One region of the Ruegeria sp. BE9 genome, then DNA from elsewhere that is predicted to be linked to it. Evidence: riboswitches for the same ligand, from Rfam matches in the RefSeq annotation. Region 1 holds a riboswitch; each other region holds the start of a gene.

The links. A riboswitch is a leader RNA that binds a small molecule or an ion and turns the genes downstream of it on or off. The one in region 1 is predicted to bind cobalamin.
Region 2: linked by a shared signal. The riboswitch ahead of ACR0EO_RS00310 (DUF1636 family protein) and the one ahead of nrdH (glutaredoxin-like protein NrdH) in region 1 are both predicted to bind cobalamin.
Region 3: linked by a shared signal. The riboswitch ahead of ACR0EO_RS14660 (DUF4198 domain-containing protein) and the one ahead of nrdH (glutaredoxin-like protein NrdH) in region 1 are both predicted to bind cobalamin.
Region 4: linked by a shared signal. The riboswitch ahead of ACR0EO_RS19020 (hypothetical protein) and the one ahead of nrdH (glutaredoxin-like protein NrdH) in region 1 are both predicted to bind cobalamin.

The regions. Positions count from the first base shown of each region.
Region 1 covers NZ_JBQFTS010000009.1:25,254-28,619, forward strand. The annotation lists gene nrdE (class 1b ribonucleoside-diphosphate reductase subunit alpha) at 1-1,002, opposite strand, end outside; gene nrdI (class Ib ribonucleoside-diphosphate reductase assembly flavoprotein NrdI) at 984-1,397, opposite strand; gene nrdH (glutaredoxin-like protein NrdH) at 1,413-1,634, opposite strand; cobalamin riboswitch at 1,718-1,909, opposite strand; gene ACR0EO_RS19380 (LysR substrate-binding domain-containing protein) at 2,348-3,226, opposite strand; gene ACR0EO_RS19385 (SDR family oxidoreductase) at 3,343-3,366, shown strand, end outside.
Region 2 covers NZ_JBQFTS010000001.1:64,929-68,294, forward strand. The annotation lists gene cobN (cobaltochelatase subunit CobN) at 1-230, opposite strand, end outside; gene cobW (cobalamin biosynthesis protein CobW) at 234-1,289, opposite strand; gene ACR0EO_RS00310 (DUF1636 family protein) at 1,291-1,665, opposite strand; cobalamin riboswitch at 1,759-1,967, opposite strand; gene ACR0EO_RS00315 (LysR substrate-binding domain-containing protein) at 2,041-2,925, opposite strand; gene ACR0EO_RS00320 (NAD(P)-dependent oxidoreductase) at 3,028-3,366, shown strand, end outside.
Region 3 covers NZ_JBQFTS010000005.1:97,066-100,431, forward strand. The annotation lists gene ACR0EO_RS14655 (ArsR/SmtB family transcription factor) at 1-667, shown strand, start outside; cobalamin riboswitch at 992-1,189, shown strand; gene ACR0EO_RS14660 (DUF4198 domain-containing protein) at 1,320-2,105, shown strand; gene cbiM (cobalt transporter CbiM) at 2,109-2,720, shown strand; gene ACR0EO_RS14670 (cobalt ABC transporter permease) at 2,717-3,277, shown strand; gene cbiQ (cobalt ECF transporter T component CbiQ) at 3,277-3,366, shown strand, end outside.
Region 4 covers NZ_JBQFTS010000008.1:146,486-149,851, forward strand. The annotation lists gene ACR0EO_RS19010 (DNA polymerase III subunit gamma/tau) at 1-380, opposite strand, end outside; gene ACR0EO_RS19015 (protein-tyrosine phosphatase family protein) at 529-1,020, shown strand; gene ACR0EO_RS19020 (hypothetical protein) at 1,030-1,437, opposite strand; cobalamin riboswitch at 1,519-1,738, opposite strand; gene ACR0EO_RS19025 (alpha/beta hydrolase family protein) at 1,877-2,734, shown strand; RNA gene ffs (signal recognition particle sRNA small type) at 2,772-2,870, opposite strand; gene ACR0EO_RS19035 (bifunctional 2',3'-cyclic-nucleotide 2'-phosphodiesterase/3'-nucleotidase) at 2,910-3,366, opposite strand, start outside.

The sequences.
Region 1 (3,366 bases):
GCGCTTGTCATCGACCATCTCGTTGTACTTCTCAGTGACCGAGATTTCCGAGAACGGCACGCCATAGACCTTTTCCACATCATGCGGCGAGAAAAGGTACATATCGGCGTTCTTTTTCGCCAGCTCAAAGGTGATGTCGGGGATCACCACGCCAAGGCTCAGCGTTTTGATGCGGATTTTCTCATCCGCGTTTTCGCGCTTGGTGTCGAGGAACCGCATGATGTCCGGGTGGTGGGCGTTCAGATAGACCGCGCCAGCTCCTTGCCGCGCACCCAGCTGGTTGGCGTAGGAGAAGCTGTCTTCCAGCAGTTTCATCACAGGGATCACGCCAGAGGATTGGTTCTCAATCCCTTTGATCGGGGCGCCATGCTCGCGGATGTTGGTCAGCAACAGTGCAACGCCACCGCCGCGCTTGGACAGCTGCAGGGCTGAGTTGATGCCGCGCCCGATGCTCTCCATGTTGTCTTCCAGACGCAGTAAGAAGCACGAGATTAGTTCGCCGCGTGAGGCCTTGCCCGCGTTCAGAAAGGTCGGGGTAGCGGGCTGGAAACGGCCAGCTAACATTTCTTCCATGAAGGACACGGCCAGCGCCTCATCGCCACGCGCTAGAGCCAGCGCGGTCATGACAACGCGATCCTCATAACGTTCGAGGTACCTTTGTCCGTCACGAGTTTTCAGGGTGTACGAGGTGTAATACTTGAATGCGCCCAGAAAGGTCGGGAACCGGAATTTCTTTGCATAGGCCGCATCCCAGATCTTGCGCATGAAGTTCTTGGAATACTGGTCCAGAACGGCCTCTTCATAATAGCCCTCGGAAACCAGATACCCCAGCTTTTCATCCAGCGAGTGGAAGAATACTGTGTTCTGGTTCACATGCTGCAGGAAGTACTGCCGCGCGGCCATACGGTCGGCGTCGAAGCGGATCTTCCCCTCACTATCATAGAGGTTCAGCATCGCATTCAGCGCGTGATAGTCCTGCTCATTTACGCTGCTGTCGAGCATTGGTTTCTCCCTAATCTCTCAAGCCCTGCGCGGACGCGGGCGATGTCTGTTTCGGTGCCGGCCAGTTCAAAGGAATAGAGCAGCGGCACCTTGCATTTCTGCGCGATGATGCGACCGGCCAAAGCGTAGGTCGCACCGAAATTCCGATTTCCGGTGCCAATCACCCCTACGATTCCAGCGCGTCGGAGGGGATCGTTCAGGAACTGGATCACCTGTTTAGGAACTGCTCCGCGACCTTCGCAATCGGCATAAGTTGGGCACATTAAAACATATGGGCTTCTGGGTTCAGGCTGCTGATCCACCTCTATCGGAATGCGTAAAGAAGGCAGGCCCAGCCGCGTAACAAAGCGGTGGGTGTTTCCCGATTTCGATGAGAAATAGACCAGCGCCGGGATCGGCGCGGTCACGGATCAGGCCAGTTGGGCGATCATGTCCGGGCGAAAGCCAGACCAGTGATCGCTGCCTGCGATTACGACTGGTGCCTGACGATAGCCCAGCTCGGTCACATGGGTCATCGCGCTGTCGTCTTCGGTCAGGTCGACGACGTCATATATAATGCCTTTTGCGTCCAGCGCGCGGGTGGTGGCGGTGCATTGTACACAGGCGGGTTTGGAATATACGGTAATGCTCATTGGTCCTCTGTCCTTTTAATCAAAGCCGAGGACGTCACGGGTAATAAGTTCCCGATGCGCGCCCCCGAACCCTCCGTTCGTGGTTATCGTCTACGCCTGCGGCAGGTCTCCTGGCTCGCGGATCAATGTTCGGACTGGCCTTCCCAAAAGGAAACTTTCAGTGGCATATTCAGCCGAACTCTCCGCTTACAGTTGCGGGGGCAGCGCCGGAATTTCACCGGTTTCCCTCTTAGCTTTCGACATGAATCGAAAGAACCGAAGCAACACCATATTGGGTTTGGTGGTGATGGTTTGTCAACATATTGGGTGAGGCAGCTTGAGGATTCTTTTGACTTGCTAACATCGTGATATTCAAAATAGTGCGCGTGATCCGGCGCGTTGCAGGGACGAGAAACAAGCCTTTATTTGCTTGATGCCTTATAAAACCGTTTAGTCACAGCGCAATCTGCAAGGAATTGACTGCGTAGTTTTAGGTCGTCATTAGGCAATTGGTTTCTTCTGAGACGAGGGCGAAAGGTCGGCGGGCTTTACCGTTCAATTCGCGGTGGACAACAGTCATGAACGATTTGGCCAAAAGTGCAGTTTGGTGGAGTTCAGATCCCGCAAATTGATTGACGGCGCAAACGTTACAATCGCCAGTACGACGCAAAACCTACAAGACCGGACCTATGTACCGCGAAGGCAAGCCGGGTTGTACCTTGTGGATACAAAGCTCAGATGGACATGAGCCATTTTTTGAAAATTCTAACTGTGACTCGTTCCTGATCGCCGGGTCGGCAGACGAAATACAATCCGCGGTCCAGAGGAACATTGCTTTGATCGAGACGGGTCAGTCGGCCAAGCTTTAAGTCCCTCTCCGCCAAAAGGTGTCTGGCCAACGCAACGCCTTGCCCATCAATCGCAGCTTCCAAGAGAACAGCACTATCCACGTATTTTATGCTCTGTGCGTTGATGCGTTCGGGGTTCAATCCAACTTGCTCGGCCCAGCTTTCCCATCCGACGTTAAATGCATCGTGTAAGAGGGGAAGGTTGGCGATGTCTTCGGCGCTCAAGGGCAAGTCTGTTTTCTCAACAAGTGAGGGCGCGGCTACGACAATCAATTCCTCTTGTCTAATTTTCTCATGATAGAGCCCGTCCCAGCCGGGTTCTCCAAACCTCAGAGCTACATCGACCTCAGATGTGTCGAAGTTCGCAAGGGCATCGTTCGTGTCCAGCAACAAGGCAATACCCGGATGCTTCTGTTGAAATGAACTCAGTAACGGCACAAGCCATTTGAGCGCCAGTGAAGTGGATAATGAAACTGTAAGCGACTGTCGGTGATGTAGCCGCTTCACATCCATTACGCCCAGTTGTAGCGCTGAAAACGCCCCGCGTGTCGATTGATACAGGCGTTCTCCGGCTTTGGTCAGTTCAACGCCATTGGGGCGGCGATGAAAGAGCGAGACGCCGAGATGAAGTTCTAGCAGTTTAATCTGCCGACTGATCGCCCCGTGAGTGACGTTCAGAACATTCGCTGCCTTGGTCACGTTGGAGTGGGTTGCGGTTTCGTCAAAGGCCTGAAGGGCGCGAAGGTGTCTGAGGTTCTCTGCCATGTGAGAAAAACTAACAGGAGGAACCTAAAAACTCGATAGGGCAACTGAAAGCCTGAGAGTTACAATGACTTCAGTTTGAAAAACCTCACACAATGCGTCCGAAGAAAGGAGACACCATGCCCGAAGTCAAAGTCGCGCTG
Region 2 (3,366 bases), on a different contig from region 1:
TGTTCTACATAAGTGTCGACGGACAGAGGGTGTTTCAGCGCGGTCAAGTTAGCCAATCGCATCGTGGGCATACGCCCCTCGGGGCCTCCACCACGATGCCAGCCTGCCGCGAAAGCGCCAAGGTCACTGTCCGAGAAGGACAGCACCACCAAATCCGCTGGGCTCTGGCCCAGATCGGTTGGGGTTTCAGTTTCTTCTAACCCGTGGCTTTCGCGGAAGACGACGTGCATGGCTTACTCGGCAGCCTCGGTCACACCCACGAGAATATCGCGGATTGCAGCCTCTTTGATGTCGTCATGCTCGGCGATGACAACCAGACGCGAGCGGCGCTCTTCACCCGGCTCCCACGGACGGTCGTACTGGTGACGGACGCGCGCGCCAACAGCTTGCACAAGCAAGCGCATTGGCTTGCCTGCGACGGCAGCATACCCTTTGACACGCAGGATATTCAGTTCATTGGCCAGGCGTTCGATCTTGGCAACCAAATCGGCTGGATCGGACTGTTCTGGCAACTCAACGATGATGCTTTCGAAGTCGTCATGCTCGTGATCATGGTGACCGTCGTGATGCGACGGACGGGCGTCCATGTCGTCTTCTGCAGCGGCTTCTAGGCCTAGAACAACGCGTACGTCTACGGCACCTTCGGCAACCTCGACAACGGGCAGGGGGCGCGGCGCTTCGGCGGCGATGACCGCTTTCGCTTTGGCAACACCTTCTGGACCGGCCAGATCGGGCTTGGTCAGCAGGATGATGTCGGCGCAGGAAATCTGATCTTCAAACACTTCAGACAGAGGCGTTTCGTGATCGATCGAGTCATCGGCCAGGCGCTGGGCGTCTACGGCCTCGACATTCGGGGCAAAACGACCGGCAGCAACAGCTTCGGCATCGGCCAGAGCGATCACGCCATCGACCGTAATTTTCGAACGGATATCTGGCCAATCAAACGCTTTCAGCAGCGGCTTGGGCAGGGCGAGACCGGACGTTTCGATCAGGATGTGATCGGGGCGCGGCTCAAGCGCCATCAGGGCCTCGATGGTCGGGATGAAGTCATCAGCCACGGTGCAGCAGATGCAGCCGTTTGCCAGCTCCATGATGTTTTCCGCTGGGCAATCCGGGATCGCGCAGGATTTCAGGATGTCGCCGTCAACACCAACATCGCCGAATTCGTTGACCACAACCGCCAGACGCTTGCCCTGTGGGTTCTGCATCAGGTGCTTGACCAGAGTGGTTTTGCCCGATCCCAGAAAGCCGGTGATCACTGTGACGGGAAGTTTTTCGAGATTCGACATTTTAGGCTCCAATCGGGGGAATACGGGCAGCGCAGTTTTTGCGGAAGTGTTCTGGACGCTCACGCCATTTGACCAACCCATCTTCGGTGGCCAGATATTTGGTCACACCTTCGACGATGGTTTCGACGTGATCGGTTTCATTCAGGTTTTCGTACACGAAGGTCCAACGAGACGGCCCACCACGAAGAACGATCGAGCACCCCTGATCGCAGTTCGACAGGCATTCGACTGGTTTCAGTTCGATTCCATTGGGTAAATCGGCGTTTTCCAACGCTTTGTGCAGCAAGGCACCAGGTCGCTGCGCGTCATCCTCGACAGGCAGGCCGCGACGGCAAGTGGTACAAACCAGCAGTTCGACTGGCGTGGTCTCAGTCATGTCTCTCATCCCCCCAAACCTCTTCGTGGGGGACGGGGTTTCATGCGGGCCACGTATTCCGACATGGACCCGACACCGGAACACCCCGCCCGGTTGCAACTTCGGGTGCTGGCAGGTCTCCCGGCTTGCGGATGTCAGAGGCTGAGCTCTGGCAGGTGTCCCGCCTTCCCGGCCTTTTGGGCCAGTGGCTTTGGGCACCTTCTCCGGTCACGGTCGCGGGGGCGGCTGCGTTTGGCGGATAACCGTTGACGCATTCCCTTTTCATCCACGTTTAAATGGACACCAACGCAAGGGGACATGCGGCACGGGTAGGGGCCTTGTCAAGCACGAGACAAGGGTTGAAACCAAAGAGGAAAGAAAAGCGACCAGCCTTTGTCAATCAGCGGCATCTGTCGCCAGACGATCCCGCAGCCATGAGCAGAACAAACCAGACGCGGCCGTTCGCTGCGCATCCCCCTGAGGGCTAATCAGATAATGCGACTGGGCAAAAGGAATCGCGGGGCCGGCAATAGCGATCGGCGCACCCTGACGGATGGCGTTCTGGGCGAACCTTTCAAGGATGGTCGCGTAGCCCGCTCCTGCCATTACAAGCTGCAATGCGGCGACTGTTGTATCTACTGAATGCTGCGGCGACTGTTCGGCGGGTGTAATGGTGTTGGCTTCGAAGTAACGTGCCCAGTTGTCCTCATACCCTAGGATTTGGATCAATGGGCCACAATCGGGTGAGATTAGGTCTGGGATTTCGCTCTCGGATCGGCAGATTGGAACCAGCTTTTCGTCTGAGAGTTTTTCAGATTTGACCCCGGGCCAGTCGCCGTAACCCAGGCGGATCTCAACATCCACATCATTGGGCGCTATGCTGTCATTCCAGATATGTGACACCAACCGAACCGGTATCTCGGGATGCTGAGCTGAAAACTCGGGGAGTTCTGCGGCAATCCAATAGGTCGCCGTCGAAATAGCAGCCCGTATTGTCAAAGTTTGCCGGGATGACGGGCCGAACAAGCTGTTGGTGGACAGTGCGATATCCCCCAGCGCACGCCGGACTGTTAGCGAGTACGACTGCCCCAGTTCCGTCAAGTTCAAACGTCGCGCGTTTCGGATGAATAGCTTCTGTCCCAGTTCGGCCTCTAGTGACCTGATGTGCAGTGAAACAGCCGTTTGAGTCAGGCCAAGTTCTTGCGCTGTTGTGGTGAAGTTGAGATGGCGTGCGGCGGATTCAAAACTGCGCAGCCATACTGGGTTTGGAAGTCTGTCCATTTATCACCAAAATAATCCGATCATTATGGGCGTTATTATTCATTTTAGTTTCTGCTTGGCAACGGGGATACTTGGAACCAACACGACTAGCTGGAGGAAAAAATGAAAGTCGGATTTATCGGTTTGGGCAACGTCGGCGGCAAGCTGTCTGGGTCACTTCTGCGCAATGGAGTTGATCTGACAGTGCACGATCTCAATCCGGAATTGGTGGCGGAATTCGTTGGAAGGGGCGCCAAACCTGCGGAGAGCCCTGCACAGTTGATGCGTGATTGCGACGCGGTCATCACTTGCCTTCCGTCCCCAGCGGCTTCGGACGCGGTCATGCAAGAGATGCTGCCTGAAGTCGTACCTGGAAAAATTTGGATGGAGATGTCCACAACTGACGAGGCCGAAGCCAAACGTCTTGGCGCGTTGGTTATCGAACGCGGCGGCGCAGCAGTC
Region 3 (3,366 bases), on a different contig from region 1:
CGGTTCGCCAGCGCGCGCTTTGATGCTGACAGAATTGTTTGATGGCAGGGCTTTGACCGCGACCGAACTTGCGGGTGTTGCTGGTGTTTCAGCCGCCACTGCAAGCGAGCACCTCGGGCTTTTGCTTGCTGGCGGTTTGGTGTCGCGAGAGAAAAGTGGAAGACACAATTACTACAGGTTAGCTTCGCCCGAGATCGCTAATGCGCTGGAACAGCTTGCGGTGCAGACAGCACAAATTGATCCCGGTGTGCCAGCCAAACCAAAGGTGCGAACGCCCATTCAGGATGCGCGCATGTGTTATGATCACATCGCTGGTCGTCTGGGCGTCGCGATTGCGGATGCGTTGGTGGAAAATGGCTCCTTGGTTCCTTTGGACAGTGATTACGATCTGACACCAAAAGGGGTGGCGATGTTTACGTCCCTTGGAATTGATGTGTCGGACTTGCGTACTTCGAAGCGGCTGTTTGCTCGCCAATGTCTGGATTGGAGTGAACGCCGTCACCACGTTGCAGGAGCGGTAGGTGCGGCGGTGGCTGAACTGGCTTTCGAGAGAAGCTGGATAATCCGAACCAAAGAACGCAGAGTTCTTTCGGTAACTCCCAAAGGGCAGAAGGAAATGAAGGATTTTCTGGGCGTAAGACTCCACTTAGATAAAGCGATGCGATAGGGCGTTCCTCGATTCTCACCACTGCTAATCCCGATGGTGGTCAAATCGAACAGTGGGTTCACCGCATTGACCTCAAAGCCCTTCATTTAAAGGGTTCGTCGGCATCAATGCGCCACTTTACATTCAACTGTTTTGCTTACTCCTGATGCTGCCAAATCCGGCCAAGCTTGCTGTTATGATTGAATTAATCGCGCTTACACAGACTTGGTTAAGGCACGAGCGCTAATTGGTTGACGTTTCTTGCCCGAACGTTGGGGTATTCTGCCCCGGCTTTTTCCTGCTCCTGATGCAAAAGTTTGTTGACTGAGAACAGCAATGTCTGGCAAGCCGCTCGGCATGTCCGGTTCCGGAGCTCGCTTTGGAATCAATAGGGAATGCGGTGAGGGTTTTGGCCCAATTCCGCAACTGCACCCGCAACTGTAGGCGGCGAGCAGGGCTGATACGCCACTGAGGGTACTCGGGAAGGCCAGTCCAACGCTTAGACCCGCAAGTCAGGAGACCTGCCGGACATGTGCTCCCATTAGGAGCACTCCTAATCGGCGACGGGATGTTCGCGGACCGGGATGCTTAATTAAGCACAACGGCCTTGGACCCCCTCAGTCACAACGCATTTCGTGCCGGGAATGGCGCGATGGGACAAGGACGAATTTACATGAAAAAGCTGCTCTGCGCGGCCGCAACCGCTCTGGCGCTACCCGCCATGGCACAGGCGCATTTCCTGCTGGAATACACCACCGAAACCATGATCGAGAAACCAGGTGATGTTCCGGTAAAGCTCATCTTTTGGCACCCGTTCGAGAACGGCCATGTCATGGATCTGGAGAAGCCACAGGAATTCTATGTGATCCACAATGGTGAGAAAACCGACCTGCTGGATACGTTGGAACCCGTGCGTTTTACCGGCGGTGAGAACGAAGGCGCGGCGTTCAAGGGTTCGGTTCCTGTCAAACGCTCGGGTGACTACGTGCTGGTTACCGTTCCTCAGCCCTACTATGAGGAATCCGAGGACATCTACATCCAGCAGCTAACCAAGGCGTTTCTGAACCGCAATGAGCTGCCAACCGACTGGATGAATCCGGTTGGTTTGGCAACCGAGATCATTCCGCTGAACAAGCCAACCAACGTTATCGCGGGTTCAACATTCACCGGCCGCGTATTGGCCGATGGTCAACCGGTAGCAGGTGCCGAGATCGAGATCGAATACATGGCCGCTGAACCAGACATGGACAGCGCGGCGTCATCGACTCCGTCGGTCTCTCCGATGCCAGGTGGCGCTGTGGTCGCCATTTCGGACGATAACGGTTATTTCTCGTTCGGCGTACCGAAAGCGGGTTATTGGGGGTTCGCTGCACTTGGTTCGGGTCCGGCAACCGAACATGAGGGCAAAGAACTCAGCCAGGATGCGGTCATCTGGATCCGCGCCTGGGACATGGAGTAAGAGATGCACATCGTCGACGGAGCCCTTTCCAACCCGGTCGTCATTGGCGGCGCCGTTGCGGCCGCGGGCGGGATTGCTATGGGTCTCAGGTCGCTGGATCTTGATCGCATCCCCACTGCGGGGGTGCTGTCGGCCACCTTCTTCGTGGCTTCCTTGATCCACGTCCCGATCGGTCCGTCGTCGGTGCATTTGATCCTGAATGGCATGGCCGGGCTTTTGCTCGGCTGGGCCGCCTTCCCGGCACTGTTCGTCGGGCTTTTGCTCCAAGCTGTCTTCTTTGGCTTTGGCGGGTTGACGGTATTGGGGATCAACACCCTCAACATTGCGCTGCCTGCAGTTCTGGCCGGAATGCTCTTTGGCCGCCTGATCGCACGCGGAACACCTCTGCATGGCGCGATTTGGGGGGGCGTAGGCGGAGCCTTCGCAATCGCGGCTACAACCGCAATGGTCGCCATTTCGCTGGCCCTGTCGGGTGAGGAATTCCTGCCCGCCGCCAAGCTCGTGTTCTTTGCACATATCCCTGTCATGGCGATCGAAGCGCTGCTGACTGGTTTTGCTGTGTTGCTGGCCCGTAAGGTCAAGCCCGAGCTCTTCCTCAAAGGAGCAACCACATGAAGCATATGGTTCTCATTCTGGCTTTGTGCTGTGCGCCTTTACCGGCGCTGGCGCACAAGGTTATCGCGGGTGTCTTTGCCTCCGGTGACTCGATAGAAGGAGAACTGGGGTTCTCGAATGGTGACATGGCAAGTGACACCGAGGTTGTCGTGAGCGGACCGGACGGAACCGAATTGGGCCGTGTGGTCACAGACGGCGATGGCTTCTTTATCTACAAACCGACCTTAGCCGTTACGCATACTTTCTTTGCGGATCTCGGCGCCGGTCATATCGCTGAAATCGTCATGCCTGCCCAAGAAGTCGCGGAAATCATGGGTGTCGAGGCTATAGTAACACCCACCGCAACAGCCTCAACGACCGATGCAGCGTCATTTAACGCAGAACAGCAACAGATGATTGCTAAAGTGGTCCGCGATGAGATGCGCCCCCTGCGCCGCGAGATCGCAGCCTACCGTGAGCAAAACGATCTACAGACCATCCTTGGCGGGATTGGCTATATTGCCGGTTTATTCGGGCTTGGCTTTTACCTCGCCGCGCGCAGGAAGTTGGCCGCCTGATGGCGCACGCACTGGGACCTCGTGAAAAGACACTGTCTGAGGCAGGTGTACAGCGCGAAGGCCTCATCAGCCCGCTCGATCCGCGTGTG
Region 4 (3,366 bases), on a different contig from region 1:
GCGGCGCGATAGCGGACGCTGTCGATGATTTCGCGGATATCGTTAACGCCCGTCCTGCTGGCGGCGTCCATTTCCATCACGTCGACGTGACGACCTTCCATGATGGCTACGCAATGTTCGCACTGGCCGCAGGGTTCCGTCGTAGGTTTGCCTTCCCCATCAGGACCGATGCAGTTCATGCCTTTGGCAATGATCCTCGCGGTTGTGGTCTTACCGGTTCCGCGTATGCCGGTCATGATAAAGGCCTGCGCGATACGGTCAGCCTCGAACGCGTTTTTCAGCGTTCGTACCATTGCGTCCTGGCCGACGAGATCGGCAAAGGTTTCGGGGCGGTATTTACGGGCGAGAACCTGATAGGCGGGGCTTGGCGTGTCGTTCATGTCTGCTCTGTCGGATTCGGTTCAAGGATGCAGCGTAGAGGCCCCCGCCGCCCACGTCCACAGCAGGCTTGGGTGAATTTCAGTTTGCAGGGCGGATAACGCGACATAGAACAGATAAACGTGTCAACATTGCTGCAAGGATAGAAATGTGAACCCTCTGTCGTTTTACCCATTGTCAGTCGGGCACGGCACAGTTGCCCTGTCGCCTATGCCGGGGCGTGGTGGTCGGTATGCGCAGGATTTGATTGCGATATGCGATTGGCAACCGGATCTGGTCATCTCAATGACGACACAGGTCGAGATGGCACAGGAAGGTGCAGGTGCGTTTGGTGTTGATCTAGAAGCCCATGGTATTTCTTGGGCGCACTTGCCAATAGAGGATTTTGGTGCCCCGTCACCAGCAACTCAGGCCAAGTGGCCGGCTATAAGCAAGGCTGTGAGGCAGATTTTGTCCGGTTCCGGGCGCGTATTGGTTCACTGCCGTGGGGGGTGCGGACGGTCGGGGATGATCGTTCTGCGTCTCATGGTCGAGAACGGTGAACTGCCAAAGGCCGCACTGAAACGCCTGCGCGATGTAAGGCCATGCGCGGTCGAGACTGACGGGCAGATGGCATGGGCTGCGCAGGCAGCCCGGCCCTGATTTTCTGTGTCAGAGTGCCAGTTGATTATCGACTTGGATGATCGGAGGGGGAGCCAAAGCCAAAACTTCGAGCATCGCGCAAGGCGGGTTGGCCACAACGTCTGTGGGCAGAGAGCTGAAGACATCCGCGAACATCATATCTGCGTAGTGTTCAAGTGACTCGATTGAAACATCAGTTCCCGAACCGCAAAACACTCGGATCTGGTCCTGGCGCGCGCGAAAGCGTGCTGTGCAGCCTTCGGGGCAGTGGGTCAATTCGCTGCTGCCCTCGACTTGAAAATCAGGTGTTGTCGCAGGGGCTGCGGTCTCGATCGCCTGAGTAATGACCCGAGCGACTTGTGCCAGTGCCGGACAGGTTTTTCCGGTGCGCTGGCACACGGTGGCAGAAAATTCGTGAGTTTTGGTCTTCCAGATCATAGTGCGCCCTCCGCGCGATAGACGGGGCATAGATCAGGTATGACAGCGAACTGACGACCTGCCCGGACACCCCGTCCGAGTTTCGGTTTTAGTTCGATGGCAGGTCTCCTGACTTGCGGGTCGTCGCTTTGCCAACCTTCCCAGCCTACGGCCAGTGGTAATTCGGCATCGCTCTCCGCTTACAGTTGCGGGGGCAGTCGCGGCATTGGTCCGTTCCGGCATTACCGGGGTGGACCGCACCGTGTTCCCTTTTCATCCCGCCCCGAGATCGGGGACGAGAACCATCGAGCCATCGCTAGCGGTTGAGAGAGGCGCGAGTCAAGCAGCCTTTTGCGCAACAGGGTGGACGCGAGGTCATGCAGCACCAGTGTTGACTCGGCAGGTCAAAACATGGCGATTGAAGGAAGTGAACTGAACAGTTCAGAGATAGAGGTGCGTCATGCTGGACAATTCGTCGGCAGTTCTGGCAGAAGATTTTCACTTTCCTTCAGGCCCTGCCAGCCTGTCGGCACGACTATATTTGCCTGCGACTAACCCCCGGACTGCAGTTGTAATTCACGGTGCGACCGGTGTGCCTCGGGACTACTACCAGCATTTCGCCCATTGGCTGGCTGCCGAACATGGCATGGCCTGCCTTACCTACGACTACAGTGATTTTGGTCATTCTCTGGCTGGTTCCTTAAAGGCGTCACGGGTCAAGATGGCAGATTGGGCACTCATCGATATGCCAGCTGCACGTGCCGAAATGAGGCGGAGATTCCCAGAAGCCGAACAATGGAGCATTGGTCATTCCGTTGGCGGGATGCTTGGGCCAATCCAGCCCGATATCGATCAGATCGACCGTATGATTTGTGTCTGCTCGGGCCCTGTGACCGTTTCCGACCACCCATGGCCCTACCGGGCACTGGCTTTACTGTTTTGGTACGGCCATGCGCCTCTTGCTGTCAAAGCCTTGGGCTATCTTCCGGGTAAGGCGCTGGGTTTTGGCGCGGACCTACCTGCAAGCGTCTATTGGCAGTGGCGGGGATGGTGTACCGCGCCGCGCAATTACTTGCCCGAGATTGGCCTGACTCTACCCGAAGCACGCTGGGCGGAATCGGATACTCCCGTTGATCTGATTACTTTCGTCGATGATGATTTGGTGCCGCCAAATGCAGTTTGGCGCTTGGCTGATCTTTACGGTCCGAAAGCGCGCCGCCATCTATTATCGCCGGGTGATTTCGGTCTGCCCAAAGTCGGGCATATCGGCGCGTTTGCCCGTCGTAACGCGGCTGTCTGGCCACGACTGATCGCGTAATTCCGCTTATTCGGACGTTCTGCCTGTGTAAGGGGAGAAGTGAGAGGTTGGACATCGACCCAAGCGGGGCTCGTTGTGGCTGCTTCCTTCCGGACCTGACCAGGTTGGCGAGGCGCTCGCCCGCGCCAACCTCTCAAGGGTTGATATAGGCAGTAAGCGTGAGAATGACAACCCGTCACAATGTCAAACGGATCAGTAGAAAGCCCGCGTCATCTTCTCCGATAACAGCGGGATTGAATTCATCCAGCTCGTCTAAATACCGACGCGCGGCCTGGCCGGTTCTCAGTGTCGCAGACGCACCGTTCAGAGGCCTGAATCGAAAGGGTTGAGGCGCAGTTTCGAGCGGGTCGGGTGGCAGATCGTTGGACAGGTAGTCCCGTAAAATCTCTTGAATTGATAGGATTGGCAGTTTGATGCGCTCTGCGTGTTCGAGGAAAGAGAAATGCCCGCCGCCATTGGCACGATAATTGTTGAGCGCAACGACAAAGCGCTGATCAGCCTCCAAAGGGTGCCCGTTCAGACAAATATCCCGAATCCGATGATGTGCGGGATGGATCAGATGTCCGCCAGCATCAAAGCGCGGTGGTTGAGAGAGATCTATTTGGTACGTAAGCCCCTTAAGGATATCAAAG